3 regions of the Paenibacillus intestini genome follow, and region 1 is predicted to be linked to each of the others. Evidence: riboswitches for the same ligand, from Rfam matches in the RefSeq annotation. Region 1 holds a riboswitch; each other region holds the start of a gene.
What was found. Region 1 has a riboswitch for S-adenosylmethionine ahead of J2T16_RS19960 (methionine ABC transporter ATP-binding protein). Riboswitches for the same ligand answer to the same signal wherever they lie in the genome.
Positions count from the first base shown of each region.

Region 2: another riboswitch for S-adenosylmethionine. It lies ahead of metA (homoserine O-acetyltransferase MetA); the one in region 1 lies ahead of J2T16_RS19960 (methionine ABC transporter ATP-binding protein).
Region 3: another riboswitch for S-adenosylmethionine. It lies ahead of mmuP (S-methylmethionine permease); the one in region 1 lies ahead of J2T16_RS19960 (methionine ABC transporter ATP-binding protein).

Region 1 covers NZ_JAURUN010000008.1:61,755-68,755, reverse strand. Annotated here, with positions in the region: gene J2T16_RS19975 (DUF2167 domain-containing protein) at 1-123, shown strand, start outside; gene J2T16_RS19970 (MetQ/NlpA family ABC transporter substrate-binding protein) at 199-1,035, opposite strand; gene J2T16_RS19965 (methionine ABC transporter permease) at 1,076-1,735, opposite strand; gene J2T16_RS19960 (methionine ABC transporter ATP-binding protein) at 1,735-2,769, opposite strand; SAM riboswitch class I at 2,891-3,030, opposite strand; gene J2T16_RS19955 (Cthe_2314 family HEPN domain-containing protein) at 3,202-3,921, opposite strand; gene J2T16_RS19950 (COX15/CtaA family protein) at 4,186-5,073, opposite strand; gene J2T16_RS19945 (thioredoxin family protein) at 5,546-5,890, opposite strand; gene J2T16_RS19940 (DUF2515 family protein) at 6,032-7,001, shown strand, end outside.
Region 2 covers NZ_JAURUN010000002.1:915,849-922,849, forward strand. Annotated here, with positions in the region: gene J2T16_RS09160 (trans-sulfuration enzyme family protein) at 1-226, opposite strand, end outside; gene J2T16_RS09165 (aminotransferase class I/II-fold pyridoxal phosphate-dependent enzyme) at 223-1,407, opposite strand; gene metA (homoserine O-acetyltransferase MetA) at 1,432-2,349, opposite strand; SAM riboswitch class I at 2,476-2,600, opposite strand; gene J2T16_RS09175 (hypothetical protein) at 2,812-3,060, opposite strand; gene corA (magnesium/cobalt transporter CorA) at 3,059-3,994, shown strand; gene J2T16_RS09185 (HRDC domain-containing protein) at 4,104-5,105, opposite strand; gene J2T16_RS09190 (ROK family protein) at 5,285-6,172, opposite strand; gene J2T16_RS09195 (MOSC domain-containing protein) at 6,250-6,936, opposite strand; gene J2T16_RS09200 (phosphodiester glycosidase family protein) at 6,964-7,001, opposite strand, start outside.
Region 3 covers NZ_JAURUN010000010.1:175,363-182,363, reverse strand. Annotated here, with positions in the region: gene J2T16_RS23155 (GerAB/ArcD/ProY family transporter) at 1-280, shown strand, start outside; gene J2T16_RS23150 (Ger(x)C family spore germination protein) at 277-1,479, shown strand; SAM riboswitch class I at 1,617-1,718, shown strand; gene mmuP (S-methylmethionine permease) at 1,811-3,205, shown strand; gene mmuM (homocysteine S-methyltransferase) at 3,202-4,278, shown strand; gene J2T16_RS23135 (ABC transporter permease) at 4,412-6,640, opposite strand; gene J2T16_RS23130 (ABC transporter ATP-binding protein) at 6,821-7,001, opposite strand, start outside.

The DNA of each region.
Region 1 (7,001 bases):
GCCGCTACCAAGAAAGAGGAACGGCAGACTCTAATCAAAAAAGGCATGATCTTCATTGTTACTGCGTGTGTTGCTGCATTCATCTTCATAAAACTTCGGCGGAAGCCCAGAACTCAGAAATAGTAAAGCCCCGCAGGCCTCTTTAAGAGATCGTGCGGGGCTTTCAGCTATTTAAGATCATGCGCTCGCTTTAACAACTTAAAATGCAGGTTCAACTGCACCTTGGTAACGTTCTTTGATGAATTTTTTCACCGTTTCGGAGTGGAGAGCTTCTGCCAGTTTTTTGATAGCATCCGCATCTTTGTTATCTTCACGGGACACGAGAATGTTAGCATATGGGTTGCCTTGCAGATCTTCGATCAACAATGCATCTTTAGATGGATTGAGGTTTGCTTCCAGTGCATAGTTGGCATTGATAAATACCAGATCGGCTTCATCCAGCTGACGAGGCATCATGGCTGCATCCAGTTCGATGATTTCCAGGTTTTTCGGATTCGCGGTAATGTCCTGTTTAGTGGATGCGATGTTTGTATCATCTTTGAGGGTGATCAGACCTTTTTTCGCAAGCAACAAGAGTGCACGTCCACCATTCGATGGGTCGTTTGGAATAGCCACTTTAGCGCCATCTTTCAGTTCATCCAGGGATTTAATCTTTTTGGAGTAACCACCGAAAGGCTCAACATGGACTGGAGTCACAGCAACAAGGTTGAATCCGCGCTCTTTGTTCTCTGTATCAAGATAAGGCTGATGCTGGAAAAAGTTTGCGTCCAGTTTCTTATCTGCCAGCTGTTGGTTAGGTTGCACATAGTCGTTAAACGTCACCACTTGTAAACGAATGCCTTGTGCTTCAAGTTCAGGTTTGATGCTTTCCAGAATTTCAGCATGTGGTGTAGGCGAAGCACCGACTTTCAATTCAACGGTACGCGGAGCACCTGCTGCGTTATCCGCACCACTGTCGGATTTCTTGTTGTTGCCGCAAGCTGCGAGCACGGCAATCATCATCAAGCTGAGTAAAATAATAGACCATTTTTTCATCTGTAAAACCCCTTCGCATTTTTATTTTTCAATCTATCTGTTATTTCCGGGTGAAATAAATGACCAGACGATCGCCAATCATCTGTAAGAGCTGAACCAGTATAATCATGGATACAACAGAAATAATCATGATCTCATTCTGATATCGATAGTATCCATAGTTAATGGCCAGTGTACCCAGACCTCCACCGCCGACCATACCCGCCATGGCCGTATAGGACACCAACGTAACGATGGTAATTGTAATTCCGGCAAGCAAGCCAGGTAAAGCCTCAGGTAACAACACCCGTCTGACGATCTGAGCTGTAGATGCCCCCATTGCCTGAGCTGCTTCAATGACACCGCGGTCCACTTCACGTAAAGTATTCTCCACCAGACGTGCAAAATACGGAGCAGCCGAGATAACCAGCGGTGGAATGACACCAAGCACACCTGTAGCGGTGCCCACCAGCGTACGCGTAAACGGAATAAGAGCAACAATTAATATGATGAAAGGTACCGAACGTAAAATATTAACAATAACAGATAATATGATGTAGGTTAGCTTTGAACTAGGTGAAGCCGAACGGCCTGTCATAAACAGAATGACACCAAGGGGCAAACCCAAGAGAACAGTAAACAAACCGGATACAGCAAGAATCTGCAATGTTTCAATGGAGGCCGTACCGACCTCTTCCCAGCGTACTTTGGAAAAATCCATTATCGGAGCACCTCCACATCAAGTCCTTCTGCAGTTAGTTCAGACAAGGTCTGTTCAATCGCAGCGGAGTCACCTTCAAAACGTACCGTCAGTTGACCGTAAGGAACCTGCTTGATTGTAGAGATTGTACCTTGCAGAATAGCGAAATCCACACCTGTTTTACGAACTGTTCTCGACAGAATCGCCTCATAGGTTTTATCTCCAAGAAATGAAACCTTCACTAACTTGGAAGAAACACCTGCTGGCAACTCCGTCCCTGCATTTGCCATAACCGTTTCCTCCAGTGCCAGTCCACCTTCGCTGTCACGTGAGACAAAATCCCGCGTGATCGCATGTTGCGGTTTCAGGAACACTTCCGTCACTGGGCCTTGCTCCACGATGCCACCTTGATGGATAACGGCTACCCGGTCGCAAATGTTCTGGATGACATGCATCTCGTGTGTAATCAGCACAATGGTCAGATTATACTTTTCATTAATATCCAGCAATAACTTCAGAATCGAATTTGTTGTTTGCGGATCAAGTGCCGAAGTTGCCTCATCACAAAGAAGTACACTCGGGTCACTTGCCAGAGCTCTCGCTATCCCTACCCGTTGCTTCTGTCCGCCAGACAGCTGTGCCGGATATTTGCTGCTATGCTGCTCCAGACCAACCAGAGCGAGCATTTCCTTCACCTTGCGATCAATCGCATCCTTAGGTGTGTTGACCAGTTTTAAAGGGAAAGCCACATTGTCGTATACCGTTGCAGAAGACAGCAGATTAAAATGCTGAAAGATCATACCAATCTTGCGTCTTTGCTGCTGTAGTTCACTTTTGCTAAGCTCAGTCAGGTTAATACCATCGACCCAAACCTCACCTTCTGTCGGGCGCTCAAGTAAATTGATACATCGGATCAATGTGCTTTTCCCTGCACCTGAGTGACCAATAACTCCAAAAATCTCACCCTTCTGAATCTTCAGATCAAGGTGTGACAACGCCGTCGTTGTTTTGGCACGTCTGCCATATGTTTTGGTTAATCCAACCAATTCAATCACTAATACTGCTCCTTCCCCATCACCTACATATATCTTTACCCGAAGGAAGGGAAAACTCCCCGTTCTACGCAAAAAAAGAGCCCTTTGCAGATACAAAGATGGCTCTTCACGTGAAATGACCTTCTCATCTGCCAAAATCATGTGCAACATGATTCTGTAGGAATTAGCACCTAACATCAACAAGGATAACCATTCATGTCATCATCGTTGATCGGTTGCCGGGCTTCATCGGGCCTGTCCCTCCGCCACTCTCGATAAGAGAAATATAAAGTTGTAGGATTATATAGTTTCATGTAGTTCGTCAAGTATAATGACCGAACTGCATCAAATGCTGTATTGAAGACACGATTCCATGTAAGATTCGATCTGGAACTCAGTATAATCAAAGTATTCCGATTTGTCAAATAGTATTATTTAAAATCATTGCTATACCTAATGTTTCAAAATCTGTTTACGCCAGATTCGATTGATGTATCGATAGGCCATATTCAGTGTTTCACAGACCATATCTACACCTTGCTGCATCTCGAGAAGATGCTGATCCAGATCCTCCAGCTTCACTTTGCCACGCAACGTCTGATGTAACTGCCACAAATCATCCTGCATTTCCGAATTCATGTAATGAATCTCCATATTACGTCGCTTTCGCAATCTGCTCATCGGTTCTCGGTACGCTTCCTTAATCTTAATTAATTGCTGCGCCAACTCATGATGATCCCGATAATATTCGAATTGCCTCAGAACGGTATAATAGGAGAAATGCACTTTGGTTTTGGATGTATTTAGTTGGAAAACTTCATTCAAGACCGTACCCAATTTGTCCAGAATCGCGAAGCACCGAATAAAGGCATCTTTATAAAAATAAACGTACCGGGCATACTCAGATTTCTCAGCAGAACTCATATCGCGCGTTGAACCTGCAACTACTTTTTTACGAAAATGTGCGGCGGCAAAATAACTCTGCTCCAGTTCATCCAACGAAGAGATTAGTCCCTGTGTCCATACATACAGCTTCCGATAATCATGGTTCGGATCATGATCCACATACATCTGTTTTTCAAAAGACTCCAGTGTAAACGCCATGGTATCCATGGCTTGTTTCAGTTTCCCTTGATTCACTCGTGGCTTTTCTCCCAGTAACGTACGTAGCATAGAAGACCTCCTCTTTCCACTGATGATGCAAAATATATATGTTTTCACAGCTGTTGAACAGCTGAAGATGAATTAAAGCGCTATGTGACGTTCGGTTAATCGTTACAACTTGATTTAGGTTGCCCTGCTACCTCCGACATCAAACAAAAGTCCACCTCTCCAATGATCTACATCACCGGATGGTGGACTTTCCAACATGGCCCAGCGCAGCTTCAGGACAATGTAATAAACTCACTTTTTTTAAACACTAAATTCATAAGCTGTTTAGAAACGGTTCACCGGGCGGTGCAGCTTGTACACAAGGAAGCTCATATAGGTCAAGATACCGAACAGTATAGCGATATCCAGCATATGTGCCAGCGCCACAAACATGTAAACTTCCGGGCGATTAATCGTCCACATCATGAACATACCGATAACCACTTGCAACAGAATTAAAACGACGGATAACACACCGAGTGTCCGCAATTCACGGTTGTCCGGGTGTTTACGGTAAGCAAAATGTCCTAGGATCGCGATTACGATCACGAGTGACACAGCTGCCAGACGATGGGCAAAGGCCACAGCTACCCCGCCAGAAAGTTCAGGCACAATCTGCCCATTACATAGCGGGAATCCGGAACACCCGCCAGCCGAATTCGTATGGCTTACAAATGCGCCTGTATACACGACCAGGTACGTATAGATGGTTGAAAACCAGACCAGGTTACGAAATCCCTTACTAACGCGCGGATACTGGTTCAGACGTTCCAAACCGCCATATCTCGCCTCTTGCCTAATCCCGAGAGCCATCATCAATGAACTGGCAAAAGCAATGAGTGCGAACCCAAAGTGTAGAGCCATGACCGCGGAAGATTGCGAGAACACAACGGCGAAAGCGCCCATGATTCCCTGAATAATCACAAATAAAAGGGTTAGAAACGAGAACAATTGCAAATCACGACGCTGTTTGCCAAAGCGTAAGAAGGCAACAAAAGATGCGATGGACAGTAGTCCTGCCAGTGCGCTGACAGCACGGTGGGAATATTCAATCAGAGAGGCAACAGTATGTGCTGGTACAAGCTTACCGTTACATAAAGGCCACTGTGTTCCGCAGCCAAGGCCCGATTCGGTTTTCGTCACGATCCCGCCGCCAAAGGTAGCCAGGAACATAACGAGACAGGTCAATACGGTTAACCATTTAAACAATGTTAAGTGCTTCAATTTTTTCTCACCCGCTGTTGGTTTAAGATGGCGAAGAAGTTTCTTCGCTTGATAATCAATGCCGATTCATTATTGTTGCTAGTGTTGTTTCCATAAGAAGGCTCATTACAGCACTTGTTTTGTACTTTGACACTAATTTCACAACTAAATCCATTATACCGGATAAAAGCATCATTGACGCCGCGCTTTGTGACAAAATGTTAACGTCTATTAAAATTTTGACCAGCAGGTCATTATATTTCGAATTTATGTATGTAGGCCCCTACCCATCTCGGTAGCCTTAAGCTACTCACCTCAAGCCAAATAAAAACAAGGCAGTCTTAAGCCTGAAGACGGCTCAACCGACAGCCTTGTATTTGCATACCTATCTTACAGTCTACCCTGTCTTGAAGACATTCATTCCCTGCGATGCACTTAGGCCTTACTTGTGAATGGTATTGTAGACCTCAACCGCACGATCCAAAAACTGCTCAATCTCTTCTCTCGACTTACGTAGCTTGTTCACGTAGCGCACCAGTTCACGTCCATCTGTGTAAGCTACAAAACTTGGAATACCCAAAATATTTTGCTCCTGACTTACTGTACCCACCTGATCAACATCCACTTCAATCAGGGTCAAGTCACGTGAATACTTCGTTTCCACCTCAGGCATAAACGGATCGATGTATTTGCAATCCCCGCACCAGTCTGCCTTAAATACGGCCACTGTCAAACGTGGAGATTGAATCGCCACATCAAATTCCGGCTTGGATGTAATCTGTTCCATTGTCACATCTCCCTTTCTGTACCTCGTCTCCCTCTAAGTGAAGCAAATTGGTGATTGGAAGTCAAATGTTCAGCGCATACTTAGAATAACCACAAGTCCTGGCATATCAAACACAGATATTCATGAAAGGATGTTCCATTCATGACTTCCACCAGAAATGACTCTTCGGAAAACCAGCATTCAGGCTCCATTGTACAGATCATTCGCTCCATTCCCGGAGCAGCCCTGGAAGTATGGCGAGGTAAACAAGCCGCCTGGCATGCGTCCGCAAGGCTTAGACATCCTTTGCGTGACCTGAATTGGAACGCAGATACAGCTGCCGCTCTGCAAGCTGAGGTGGAGAAGTTAATCCCTACAACAGGCAAGCCATCTCCTGCACGCAACATTCAGGCACAACGTGCGCTGGTGTGTGAAGAGGATTGCATCATTCTCGAAGAGATCAAAACCTTAACGCAGCAGCAGAATCGCAGTAATGTGACTCGAACCGCCGCTTATCTGGAATGCTACGAGCAGTATCCCGAGCTACATTGGGCGCTACTGGCGCATATGGTATCCCGCAACGGCGGATATCATATGACCGACCTGCACAGTGACCTGATGCATAATCTGCAAAATCAGAAGGATCGTGAGCATATGTATCGCTTGCTGGAGCGGTGCAATGCCCTTATTTTTCAGGATGCCTATCCTCAATTGCAGCTGTATATCCACAGTCGGCGGCTTGGACGAAGCTGCTTCCATCTGTTATCTCATTTTCACGTATCGTCTTTTATGACCCCGTTCTGGGAGCGGTTTTGGCTCGAACGTTGCAGTTCCATACTGAGTGTGGCCTTAATTATTAATGAGCAGAACTATATCGAGAGCCGGGTGGTACAACATCCTTATTTTCAAAAAGTAGTACTCTCCAAACCTGCTTTTCATCTGCACAATCTGGCCGGGCTGAACCACATCGTTTTCCCTCTTGCACAAGGAGGTGGACTTACCGGACGGGTCATTGAGCATTTTGGCAAATTGAATGAACGTATCCAGTTCGGCAAAGGGCTGTATGCCCTGTTATTTGGTGTAGAGCAAGTGCTTCAGCAGGTGCTGGACTTCGCGCGAACAATACCTCATC
Region 2 (7,001 bases), on a different contig from region 1:
CAAGCAACGCGATGTAATCTTCCAGAGCCTGGCGAGTCGGATTACCTGAACGGCTATAATCATGTTGCGGCGGATTAAAGATATCAAAGTGATGGAACGTGGAAGCTTGATAAATCGGTACACTTGAGGCACCTGTTGTTTTATCAATTTCATCTCCAAAGTGAAGCAGCTTGGTGTCAAACTTCAGCTCCGACGTACTGGGCTTATGGTTACTCGATTCACTCATGAGGTTACGCCTCCTTCAACTTCCTGCTGTGCTGCCAGCAATGCTTCATTCAGATCCGCGATCAAATCTTCTGCATGTTCGATGCCTACCGAGAAGCGAAGCAGACGATCGTCCACACCTACAGCGTCACGAATTTCAAGCGGAATATCCGCATGGGTCTGCACCGCAGGATAGGTCATGAGTGATTCTACACCACCGAGACTTTCTGCAAATGCAATCAATTGGATATGACGCAGCAATGGCTCAACATAACGTGCATCCTTCACTTTAAACGAAAAAATGCCTGTATTGCCGGAAGACTGCTTACGCTGAACTTCATATCCAGGATGATCGGACAAACCAGGGTGGAATACTTCAGCTACAGCCGGATGTTCCAAGAGGAACTTCGCAATGGTAAGTGCGTTATATTCATGACGCTCCATGCGAAGAGCCAGTGTTTTCATCCCTTTCATCAATTGATATGAATCACTCGGTGATAACACAGCTCCAATGGAGTTATGAAGGAACGCCATCTCGGCAGACAAGGCTTCACCTTTGGTGATGATCAATCCAGCGAGCACATCATTATGTCCGCCCAGATATTTAGTCGCACTATGGATGATAATATCGGCACCAAGTTCAATCGGACGCTGGAAGAATGGAGTCAGTAGCGTATTATCTACAATGGTTAATAGATTGTGTTTTTTCGCCCAAGAAGCAACAGCTTGAATGTCCGTAATCATCATGAGCGGATTAGTTGGTGTCTCGATGAAAACAGCCTTCGTATTCGGCTGACGGATGTTCTCCAATGCTTCCAGATCGTTCGTATCTACATAACTTGCAGTTACACCGAACCGGGACAAAATCCGTTCCAACAGGCGATATGTACCGCCATACAGGTCTAGAGAAACAATCAGGTGATCCCCTTGGCCGAACATCGCAAAGATCGTTTGCAGTGCTGCCATGCCCGAGCTACAGGCAAAACCCGCATCACCGGACTCTAGAGCCGCTGCTGCTTCCTCTAATACTTTGCGCGTTGGGTTTGTTGTACGGATGTAATCAAACCCCGTGCTTTGTCCCAGCTTCGGGTGACGAAACGCAGTGGATTGATAGATCGGAAAGTTAACAGCACCTGTTACGGGTTCATTGATGGACCCAATTTGAGCTAAACGGCTTTCAATTTTCAACTTGTTATCTTCCATTACTGCATCCTCCTGTAATCTTGATTAGATTTGTGGGCCAATATCGTAAGGGGTTTCCTGATACACATAGTAATTGAGCCAGTTAGAGAATAATAAGTTAGCGTGTGCACGCCATGTAGCCGGAGGTATCCGAGAAGGATCGTCCTTTGGATAGTAGTACTTCGGCAGCGCGATGTCCAATCCCTTGGCAACATCACGGTCATATTCCCATTTCAATGAAAACGGATCATACTCGGCATGTCCTGTGGCAAAAATTTGCTTACCGTCCTTGGTGGCAACCAGGAATACCCCTGCTTCTTCGGACTCAGCCAAAATTTCGAGTTTATCATTTTTCTCAATATCCTCGCGTCGTACCTCCGTGTGACGGGAGTGTGGAACGTTGAACACTTCATCAAATCCACGCAGTATTGGAACATGAGGTTTGTTGATCGTATGCGGGAATACGCCAAAACACTTTTCATCCAGCGGAACTTTGGGTACATCAAAATGGTGGTATAGACCTGCTTGAGAAGCCCAACATATATGCATCGTCGAAGTTACATTCGTTTTGGTCCATTCAAAGATTTCCTGAATCTCTTCCCAATAATTCACGTCCTCAAAATCCATTTGCTCTACCGGTGCACCGGTAATGATCATCCCGTCAAAACGGCGATGCTGGATCTCATCAAATGTTTTATAAAAGAGATCCAGGTATTCTTGAGATGTGTTCTTGGAAGTATGGGATTTGGGGTGTACCAGCACAACATCCACTTGAATCGGTGTATTACCTACCAGACGAAGCAATTGCGTTTCCGTCGTTTCCTTCGTAGGCATCAGATTCAGTATGGCGATCCGGAGCGGACGAATATCCTGCTTGTATGCGGATGATTCGTCCATGACGAAAATATTCTCGCTCTCAAGCACTTCTTTGGCTGGTAATGTGTCTGGAATTTTAATTGGCATAGTGAGTTGACTCCTCCTTTTTCATGGGTCGCATCTGGTGCGAAAATCACGCTCTGAGAAGCTCTGCATATGACAAAGACCTCTCTCGGATTCCGAGAAAGGTCATATGTAAACAGATATGCGCCTCTCTCATCTCTCAGTTACAACAGCATCACAAGGATGCTTGGTCGCTGCAAGAATTAGCACCGTGCGTTATATCGCCGGTTGCCGGGTTTCATCGGGCTGGTCCCTCCACCTACTCTTGATAAGATTTCGCTGTATTCAATTTTAATTCAGATATATTAACTTTTACTTTAAAACATTACTGCCCTCACGTCAAGAACCAGTTGATTGGTTTTGAACCTAAACTCGGAACCGTTCATCATCCGTTGTCATACACTGCCTCAGAGCGTGAAATAGACACATTTTTGCGCTTGAAAGCACCCTAGACCAGCGGTATACTAGACAAGTGTTTATAAGCCCTTATGTGAGAGGTGACATATTAAATGGATGGCGACCCGAGGCCCAACTGGCAGTCGAATTCCGAACAACTGCATAGAGAATTGACATCAGCATGTCGGCAGCGGGACGTTTCTTCCGTTTGATTATAGATTGATGACGCAGTACAGTCCTCATAACAGGCTCCGCTGCCGACCGGCTGATCTGTTCTTTTGCGCCCATATTAACGATGAAATCCGCCAAGACGGCGGGTGCACAAGGAGTAGATAACATGAAAATCCGGTTGGTTAACAACGGTGTATTTATCCCGGTGGATGACATTCAGCAAGCGCTGACTCCACCAGCAGAAGGGTTCTACTGGATTGATGCGGACGTGGACGATTTGGCTGTACTTCAGCCGCTGTTCTCCATGCATGATCTGGCTGTTGAGGATTGCTTGAGTGATGAAGAACAGCGTCCGAAGATTGAGATTTATGAGAACCATTATTTTATCGTGATTAATAGCATTCGTTTTGATGATGAAGAGATCTTCCTGCGTGCAGTCAATCTCTTTCTCGGTAGACATTTTATCATTACGGTTACCAAACAAAAGATCAGCGAACTACGTACATTGAAGCCGATTCTCTGGGAACAGGAAATCAGCAGTCCAGATCGTCTCCTCTACTTGCTTGTTGACTTGATTGTGGACAATTACTTCACCGTTGGTGATCGAATTGAAGCGCGAATTGAGAAACTTGAGGAAGACATTCTGATGCATACCAAAAAGTCACATCTGAATGAGATTATCGGTCTGCGAAGCGAGATTTTGTGGCTGAAGAAAGTACTGGGACCTCAAAAAGAGGTCATTAATACACTCAACAAAAAAGATCTGCGTCTCATTGATGATCAGCTGCAAAAATATTTCAGCGACATTTACGAGAACGCCGTAAAAATATCGGAAACCTTTGAAACGTACCGCGATCTGATGGGCAACTTGCGAGAAGCCTATCAGTCCAGTATCGCTAACCGCGCGAATGAGATCATGCGTGTGTTTACCGCCATCACCACCGTGTTCATGCCTCTGACCGTTATCACCGGTATTTATGGAATGAACTTTGACAACATGCCCGAATTACACTGGAAATACGGGTATTATGCTGTTATCGGCCTGATGATTACACTCGGTCTGACGATGTTCTTTATTTTCCGTAAAAAAGACTGGATCTGAAACGACCGCTCTATCCGCTATATCATACCATTTAAAGAATAAGACGAAGCGCTCCTTCACAGGGACGACTTCGTCTTTTTTAATATCACCGCCTCACGGCGTATTTTAGCTAACCAACATTACGCTCTGTTTCAGTATGTCTCCGAAAACGGATGCGAATCATCCGTAACCGTTCATACACTTGCTCCAAGCTCCCTCCTTCAGGGCGCTCTCCTCCGTAAACTTTATGTAACACAGGCTTCAGAAATGTATCTCCTAACTCCTCATATGCGTTCCATACCGCCTCTTGTTCAGTCTCAGGCATAACGGCCAGTTCTACATCCAGCAATGAATCCGTGTCATACCCTTCCAGATCCAATGTTTCGAGCAGTTCGATTAATTCACGCCGTGATAGACCAGATCGATTCACGATCTCTTCTAAGGTCTGTCCCTCTTTCATGCCTTCCAGCACGTGCTTACGCGTAATGAATTTATCCAGTTCCTGCTTGTACTTCTGCTCTTTCTGCTTATATAACCAACTTTCGTACTCTTCTTCTTGCAATACGATGTACACCCAGTCTAACGGAAAAGGTCTCGATTGTTCGATTCCACTCATCATTTCAAGCCATTCCAGCCCATATTCTGCTGCTTTGCTCTCACCAACGCCCGGCAGTTGCATCAGCTCATCCATCGTATGTGGAACAAACGCACTGATCAGCCGCAACAAACGATTCGTCGCTACAAAATAAGGAGCCTTCCGATCCGAAGCCGCTTTTTGCCTGCGCCATGTGCATAAATCCTCATACAATTGTTCATTTCCGTATAATTCACTAAAACAATGCAGACGCTGGCCTGCATAACTACGTAGCTTCAGATCCTCATTTTCATTGTACAACCCATGCATCAATGGACGATACCCTTCGCTCATCTGCATGGCAAGTTGATGACGATATATGTGCATCAGCTCTTCCCACGAATGACCTTCATACCAGATCGTATCTTCCCGATCCCCTGCTTCATAACGACTCCATCCCAAGTGCCAAGTATTCTCCTCCTCGCCAATCCATAACTGGGCAATCTGTTCATGCTGATCAAACACTCTGGATAATTTGTTCATGAAAATGACTTCCATTACTTGTTCCCTCCTTTGGACGATACAGCCTGTTCGATTAACGAAGGTATTCTCTGTCTCTGTCTCCAGACAACACAAAAAAGCACCTCTCCCGCAGATCGCTGCAAGAGAGGTGCTTCCTCATTAACCGTACTATGCTGTTGCTCACATCATACCATACTGGTAAATTTCGTCAATCCCTAAATGCGTTTATTTGACAAGGCCAGTTTCGCCAGTGCCAGCGAACCACACAAGCCAGCATTATCTCCCAGACCTGGTGGAACAACATACGCATCAATTCCAGCATGAAGTGACGGATGCTGCACATAGCCTGCCAGCAATTCCTGTAGTTTGCTACGAACCATCGGGAATAGGTGCTCCTGCTTCATCACACCTCCGCCCATCACTATTTTCTGAGGCGAAAGAATCAGCACATAATTCATTAGAGCATGTGCAAGATAATGCGCTTCAATCTCCCAGGCTTTGTGATCTGCTGGCAATTCATAAGCAGGTTGTTCCCAGCGCTTGTTCAGGGCCGGCCCCGCCGCAAGCCCTTCCAGACAGTCTCCATGGTATGGGCAAAATCCTGCATATGAATCCTCGGGATGTCTCCGCACGATAATATGGCCCATCTCGGGATGAGACAGTCCGTGCACCATTTTTCCGCCAACGACAGCTCCTGCACCGATGCCTGTACCTACCGTAATATACAGACAGCTATCCAGCCCCTGCGCAGCTCCCCAAGTGGCTTCACCCAAAGCTGCTCCATTCACATCGGTGTCAAACGTCATCGGTACATCAAAGTGTTCTTTGAGTTTGCCAATCATGTTGTACTGTCCCCAATGCGGCTTCGGTGTTGTCGTAATATAACCATAGGTTGGACTTCCTTCAATGGGATCAATTGGCCCGAAAGAACCTACCCCCATTGCTTCAATACCTTTGCCCTCAAAAAAAGAGATGACCTGAGCCATCGTTTCTTCCGGCGTGGTTGTAGGGAAACTAACTCGTTCCAGGACCTCTCCGTGTTCTGTACCAAGGCCACATACAAATTTGGTTCCGCCTGCTTCAATCGCACCTAAAACTGTCATGTTGATCTCACTCCTACGTTGGTTTGTAATAGGAACACTGCCGTATCCATATAGCGGTTCGGACTATTCAGCAGGGCTCAGTTACGCTCAAGCTTGTTCAACCGTTTAAGCAATGTCTGTTTCCAACTATCCGAGAGCACAGGAATAGAGAGTAGAGCCTGCATCCCTTCCACATCCTGTTTCCCCTGATGCATGATCCGGTTAGCTTCAAGAATCGTCATGTATGAAGTATCTGTGCGAACTCTTCTGAAACGTGATGCAGGGCCAACCTCTCCCTCTTGCAATACTCGAAAATAAAAACCGGTATGCCCGCTTTCCTGAAAATATACAGGCAACTCCTTGTAATCATATCTTATCCCCAGCTTGAAACATGGTTGTCTCGGCTGACTGACTTGCACCTGCGCATCACCGAGTTCAAATACATCACCAATGCGAACCTCTTCCTCAGCGCATCCTGTAACGGTCAGATTCTCTCCGAATGCCCCCCACTCCAGCTTACGCTCCATCAGACGCTCAATCGCAGAATAGCGACTATGATCGTATACACAAACAGCTTTATCTGGACCACCGTGGTGCACCAGATCCGCTTGAGCATCCCCTGTCATTCCAGTGAATGACAGGAAAACCGGGGCGGAGACAGGATGTTTCACAATACCACTCAACACTTCATTTTTCTGGCCAGGCAATGGCTTAGGTTGCCCTATATTAATCGCCAGAACTGCCGTGCTTGCCTCTTCTGTTATCGAATCGGGTACAGGTGTCATGCCACATCATACCTCCATGATTACTTTTTATCGAACAGAACCACCAAATACTAATGTATTACTTA
Region 3 (7,001 bases), on a different contig from region 1:
GCTGGTCATCTGGATTTTGCAGATTTTTTCTACATTTGCCATCACCCATTATTGCGCTTCTGTGGGGATTCGTGATCTGTTTAAAGCTAAAAAGATGCGGACCATTATGTACTGTCTTCTACCGTTTATCTATTTGGCAGCCATGGTTCCCAAAAATGTATATGAAACATTTGCACTAGGTGACATGCTGGGCAATGCATCTGTCGTTTTGTTTGCCATCATGCCTTTGGTATTGTTACTGCTGAGCATTATTCGAAAAAAGGGAGGTAAGCATGCATGATTCCAATCCGGTGGATGCGTATCATCTCTGCGTTACTGATTCTCGGTCTGATCTCCGGGTGCTGGAGCAGCCGGGAAATTGAGGATTTGAGCCTGTATGTTGGTCTCGGCATTGATGTTGGCAAGGAAACCGAGTTTGAGAAAAAAATAGCAGCCCAGAGAGGGGGCTATCCCAAAGAAGATAATGTCACCGCAACCGTTCAGATTGCTCCAGGGAAATCGAGTGGTCAGCAGAGCGATGAGGGAGGGTCACCTTCTTCTGGAAAATCATCCTACTCCAATGAACAACTTACCGGGGATTCGTTGCTTCAAATATTTCGTCAGTTTTCCTTACGCCGAGATCGTCCGCTCATTGGACATCATCTGAAAGTTATCGTGATTTCCAAAGATATTGCTAAAAAGTATGGACTACAACAGTTGCTTGATTTTGTGCTGCGGGATAACGATATTCGCCCCAATTGCCTTGTGCTGATTAGCCATCACCGTGCGCTGGATGTACTCACTTCGAGAGATCCTTCCCGGATTCCAGCCTTTTATCTTACGGGTATCACAAATAATTCGTACATCTCCAATAAGATACTGGAGCCGGTTTCGCTAGCCAAACTGGATGCGGAGATGCAGTCTGGATCCAGCTTTTTGCTTCAAAATGTGTTGAATGCAGATGGCGAGGATAAATTTTCAGGAGGCAGCATCTTTAAAGCGAAAACAACGAAATATATCGGGGAGCTTAGCCAAACCGACCTGGAAGCATTATCTTGGATTAAGCCCAAGGAAAAGGCGGGCGGGGTCATTAAAACATACAGTAAAGAAGGCTTCACTGTCCTCTATGAAATTAAGAAAAAGACCACAAAAATCATTCCGAAGGTAGTTCGAGGGGACATCTCATTTCACGTCAAGGCAGAGTCCGAAGGCTGGCTAATGGAGGATTGGCGTTCCCCTGAAAAAGAAGAGAAGGGAGCCTATCTGAAGGAACTGGAGAAGGATTTTGCCAAAATCGTAGATCAACAGATCGATCAAATGCTCTATAAACTCCAGCATACGTATAAAGCTGACGTTGCCGGTTTTCGGGACAGCATTCGCATCCATTATCCAAAAACGTGGAAAAAGGTAAAAGATAACTGGGATGAAGTGTTTGCGACAGTACCTATTACCTATGAGATTAAAACGAGTATTATAAATCCGGGTTCCTCTACAGAGTAGCTCTATACTCCCGTTCGCAAAAACTTTATGTGTTAATTTCAGCACAAGAATATGGAAAGCTCTGCTTGGGTCGGTTATCGTGTTTATTTAAATGTTGACACATCAGGCAGCAGTCGATATAGTTATACAAAATCATTTTCTTATCCAGAGAGGTGGAGGGACTGGCCCTTAGAAACCTCAGCAACAGATCTGAAGGATACTGTGCTAATTCCAGCGGGTGAAAGCCTGATAGATAGGAGCGTTTGTTTTTATTTGTCAGTTACGGCGCACTCTTCAGGAAAGAGTGGGTCTTTTTTGTTTGTTCTGGATGAAGAAGCAGGGAGCAGGTTATATGGAGAATAGTAACGATAAAGGCCAATTTCAGCGAAAAATGCAAACGAGGCATGTAGTTATGCTCTCTCTTGGTGGCGTCATAGGAACAGGACTGTTCCTTAGCTCAGGGTATACCATTCAACAAGCCGGACCGCTCGGTACGATTTTGTCCTATTTGATCGGTGCTTTGGTGGTGTACCTGGTGATGCTCTGTCTTGGCGAACTGTCTGTGCATATGCCGGAGACGGGTGCATTCCATAGTTATGCGGCTAAATACATTGGACCAGCGACAGGATACACGGTGGCCTGGCTGTACTGGCTTACTTGGACCGTAGCGCTCGGATCAGAATTTACAGCCGCAGGACTGCTTATGCAACGCTGGTTTCCGTCTGTGAACGTCTGGATCTGGAGTGCGTTGTTTGCCGTGATGATCTTCCTGTTTAATGCGTTCACGGTAAAACTTTTTGCCGAATCAGAATTTTGGTTCTCCTTGGTGAAAGTGATGACGATTGTCATCTTTATTATTCTTGGTGGTGCTGCCATGTTTGGTATTATTCCGATGGCAAATGCTGAACCGGCTCCGTTCTTTTCCAACATTACAGCGTCTGGGTGGTTCCCATACGGGGCAACTGCGATTCTGATGACGATGCTGGCGGTCAATTTTGCCTTTTCGGGTACGGAACTGATTGGTATTGCCGCAGGCGAAACGGAAAATCCGGAAAAAACCATTCCGAAGGCCATTCACACCACGCTGTGGCGTTTGATTATTTTCTTTATTGGCACGATTGTTATTCTGTCAGCATTGCTTCCGATGTCAGATGCGAGCGTGCTGGAGAGTCCGTTCGTTGCTGTCATGGAGCGGATCGGTGTTCCATATGCAGCCGACATCATGAACTTTGTTATTTTAACGGCGATTCTATCCGCAGCGAATTCGGGGTTATATGCTTCATCACGGATGCTCTGGTCATTGGCGGATAAAAAAACCATCTCTCCATGGTTTGCCCAGTTGACCAAACGCGGTGTGCCGTTCAATGCACTTGTGCTTAGTATGGCCGGTGGTGCACTGGCTTTACTGTCCAGCATCATTGCACCCGGGACGGTCTATATTACACTTGTATCCATCTCGGGTCTTGCTGTGGTAGTTGTCTGGATGAGCATCAGCGTGTCTCAATACATGTTCCGTAGACAGTATCTGCGGGAAGGACATGACGTGAAAGACCTGGTTTACCGAACGCCGCTGTATCCATTTGTGCCTATCGTTTCATTTGTATTGTGCCTCGCATCCTGCATAGGTATCGCTTTTGACCCAACACAGCGGATTGCTTTATACTGTGGTATTCCATTCATTATTTTGTGTTATATCGTGTATTATTGGACGGATCGTACGAAGAAGAAAAGAGGGCTGACTTCATGACTCAACGTGAGCAAACGAATGATATAAATGTGGTTCAACGTATTCTGGACGAGTATCGAATTATGATTCTGGATGGAGCACTGGCGACGGAACTGGAACAGCATGGCTGTGATCTGGATGACCCGCTCTGGTCTGCACGTGTGTTGCTGGAGAACCCGGATGTTATCGTGAACGTGCATGCTGATTATTTCCGAGCAGGGGCAGATTGTGCAATTACCTCCAGTTATCAGGCAACAGTGGAGGGTTTCCGCAAGCGTGGAATCGGAGAAGAGGCTGCCCTGGATCTGATTCGAAAAACAGTGGAACTGGCGGCGAAGGCCAGAGATGATGTATGGGCAGAAGTGCAGGGAGCCACAGTAGCTGAAGGTTCAACAGGACAGCTTGTTGACATTTCTTCGGGACGAGCCGAGAACGTGGGGAACGAGCAGAGTGAATATCGTACTGGTGAACACACTAGTGGCGAGAAGTTGCGTCGTCCGCGACCTGTCGTTGCTGGCTCTGTCGGCCCATACGGTGCCTATCTGGCAGATGGTTCGGAATATGTGGGACATTACGGTGTATCAGATGAGACACTGGCTGCATTTCACCGACCTCGCATGGCTGCGCTAATTGAAGCAGGAGCTGACATTCTGGCCTTCGAGACGATTCCTTCGTTGCAGGAGGCTCGTGTTCTTGTAGAATTGCTTAAGGAGTTTCCAGAGGCTTATGCGTGGCTTTCTTTTTCATTAAAAGATGGGACAAGCATCAGCGAGGGAACATCGCTTGAGGTATGCGCACAGACATTTGGCTCTGAACGGCAGATTGCGGCAATCGGCCTGAATTGCGCTCCAATGGAAGTGGTCACGGAAGCCATTGGTATCCTGCGCCAAGCTTGCGATAAACCAATCATCGTGTACCCGAATTCAGGTGAAACCTACGATGCCGAGACCAAAACATGGAGTGGCCAAGGTTCCTGCGGAAGCATGAAGGACGCATCAGAACAATGGGTTGCCGCTGGTGCTCAGATTATTGGTGGATGCTGCCGGACAACACCGCATCAGATCAGCGAGCTGGCAAAGAAGTGGCGTAGTTAGTAGACCGAATTTTTTTATAGAACAAACCTGAATAAGAACATAAAAATATATATAAACCTAAAAAACTTATATAATCTCCAACAGCCCTTACCTTTTTTTAATAGGTAAGGGCTCTTTTCAGATTTTTTTTAGGTTATTCAATAACTAACATACGTGGTGATGCCTTGCGAATTTCCCGGGATGCCAGCCAGCATCCGATTGCTGCTGCCAATATACTCAAACAGGCGAATAGCAGAATGCCCCATCCATTCAGAACCAAGGGAAGGTGTACGATTCCATATCCTGAGAGAACTTGTTCAAGTAGCCGGGGAAGAAGGTATACACCCGCAATAACACCAAACATCGAACCAATCAGGGATAACGATGCGATACCAAACGTGAGAGATGAACGAATACTACTGGATGTCATACCTATTGATTTGTAGATGCCATACGTCATGTTTTCTTTGCGAATACTGATCCGGCAGGTACTGAAGATGATCATAAAGGTAACGATGATGAACAGTAGACCAATCAGAGCCATTGGATATATAAGAATGTTTGCCGCTTCTGCAAAAACGGAATCCAGCAGTGTTTTTTGCGTGACGATGGAAGCAGAGTCTCTGAACCGCTCATTCAGTTGGGCTGCAATTGCCCCTGCTTGTGATGGGTCGGTGACATTAATAAAGGCAACATCTACATCACTGTAACTTGGATTTACGTTCTTAACCGCCTGAACGGTGATTCTCCCGGATACCGACATGTTTGCGATTGCTTGATAGATACCCGAAATGATGAATGTGCGCTTCTCTCCTTCAACGTAAAGATCGATAAGGTCTCCCAAATCCTTGTTTAACATCTTGGCCACACTGACTCCGATTGAAATTTCATTCTCGCGTTCAGGGTTATTTCCTCTTAACGTCTCGAATCCGGAGTCCTTATAGCTCCCGTCCAATACACCCAAATAAAGACTGATCGATGGACGGGTTGTATGGTTTTCCAAAACTTCGGAGGGAATTACGCCGGTAAGGTTTCCCTGCCAGCCCACATTTTTGATGCGGTGATCTTCTTCCAGTACACGTTGAAGTGCTGCTTTTGGAAATGTCGTTTTGTCTACGACCACAGCAGCAATGTTGGCATTGTCATACCCCCATTGGGCTGCCGTCTGATTGATTCCGATGATGCTGGTCAGAACAACATATCCGAAGACAAGAACGGAAGCGGCTACTGATGTCAGAAGGAGCATTAAGACGGAACTTTTGCTATTTTTGATCAAACTACGTAAACCGATGACCCAAGAAACAGGCTGCTTTCCAAATGAAGCGATATGTGCTAGTGGTGAATTCATTCGTTGCACCATGCGTACATTGTCGCTCTCCGACATACCGTACCGAATGGCCTGAACAGGCTGGATCGTGCGAGCTTTTTTGGCGTATAACACGACAAATGCAATAACCAAGACGAGTAACAGCAGCCCTACAACAATAGCAGCTCCAATGCCCTCAATTGCAAGATCACCCTGGTCAGTCCGCAGGGATGATACGGAGATGTTGATGATGAATTTGGAGACGAATACGCTGAGTACCACCCCGGGAAGAACGGCGATGATGGACAACAGGGCATATTGAATAACGTAGGTAGCAATGGTTGCTCGGGAGGTCAACCCAAGCGACTTGAGGATACCTATCGTTTTGTAGTTGGACAGAATGGCATCGGATATGGTGAAGCCAATCGTAATGAGCGCAATCATCATCATGACGGTCCCTAAGAATATCATAATGAAACCGATGATCTGGTTGATGATTAGATAGAAGGATGAGATACTTTCGAATTCCATTTTGGTTTCCAGAAATGGAGCACCCATCTCGCTTGTATAGCGGTCCCAGTAGCTGGGGCTCGTACTGTAATCATCAAAATGTATGCCCATCATGTGATGTTCTTTGCCTGCAAGCGTGCTGAAATCATGTTGATAATCGCCAGGGTTCATCCAGATTCTTGCCGTATTGCTGAACGGTGCTCCGTAAGGAACATCTACAACAACCGCTGATACGGTGAGACTTAGCGTAGAAGGTCCCGTTCTGAATTGAACGACATCACCGACATTAATGTTATAACTGTAGGCCATCGAAGTAGGAATCCATACATTTCCTTGTGCGGGAGACGGGCTTTCTTTACCGGATGCAAATACGAGTTGATCTACATTCCATGGAGGTGGAGGGGTGTTCATCATATACAGATAAATGTTGGGGATATCCACATTATCCAAGGTCATGCCTGACAACGTACGGTAAGTAAGCAAAGGCGAGACCTGAACACCGTTCTGAGCGGCCCACCAGTCATACACCGTTTGGGGATCATTTAGATCTTTTTCGAATGTCAACATCTGATGCGATCCGTTTGTTCGGCTATGCATTTCCTTGAACTGATGACCTGTGTTCGCCAAAATGATAACGGAAGTGCACACGAGAAGGGTGGAAAGTAATATAAGCAGGGTAATAAACAGGTTTTGGATTTTATTTTGAGTGAGATAAGAAAAACTCAGCTTCAGGATGGCAGCCATAAATTACTCCTTCCCCGATACAAAAGCGAAGACAATGGACTCCCGCTCCGGAATTTGATGCTCGTGATATTTGTCGAATTCCAGAATACCGCCGATTTTACCATCCTGGATCAAGATCAGACGATCAGCCCGGCAAGCGGCTTGGATGTCATGGGTTACCATCACGACGGACTGTCCTTCCCGG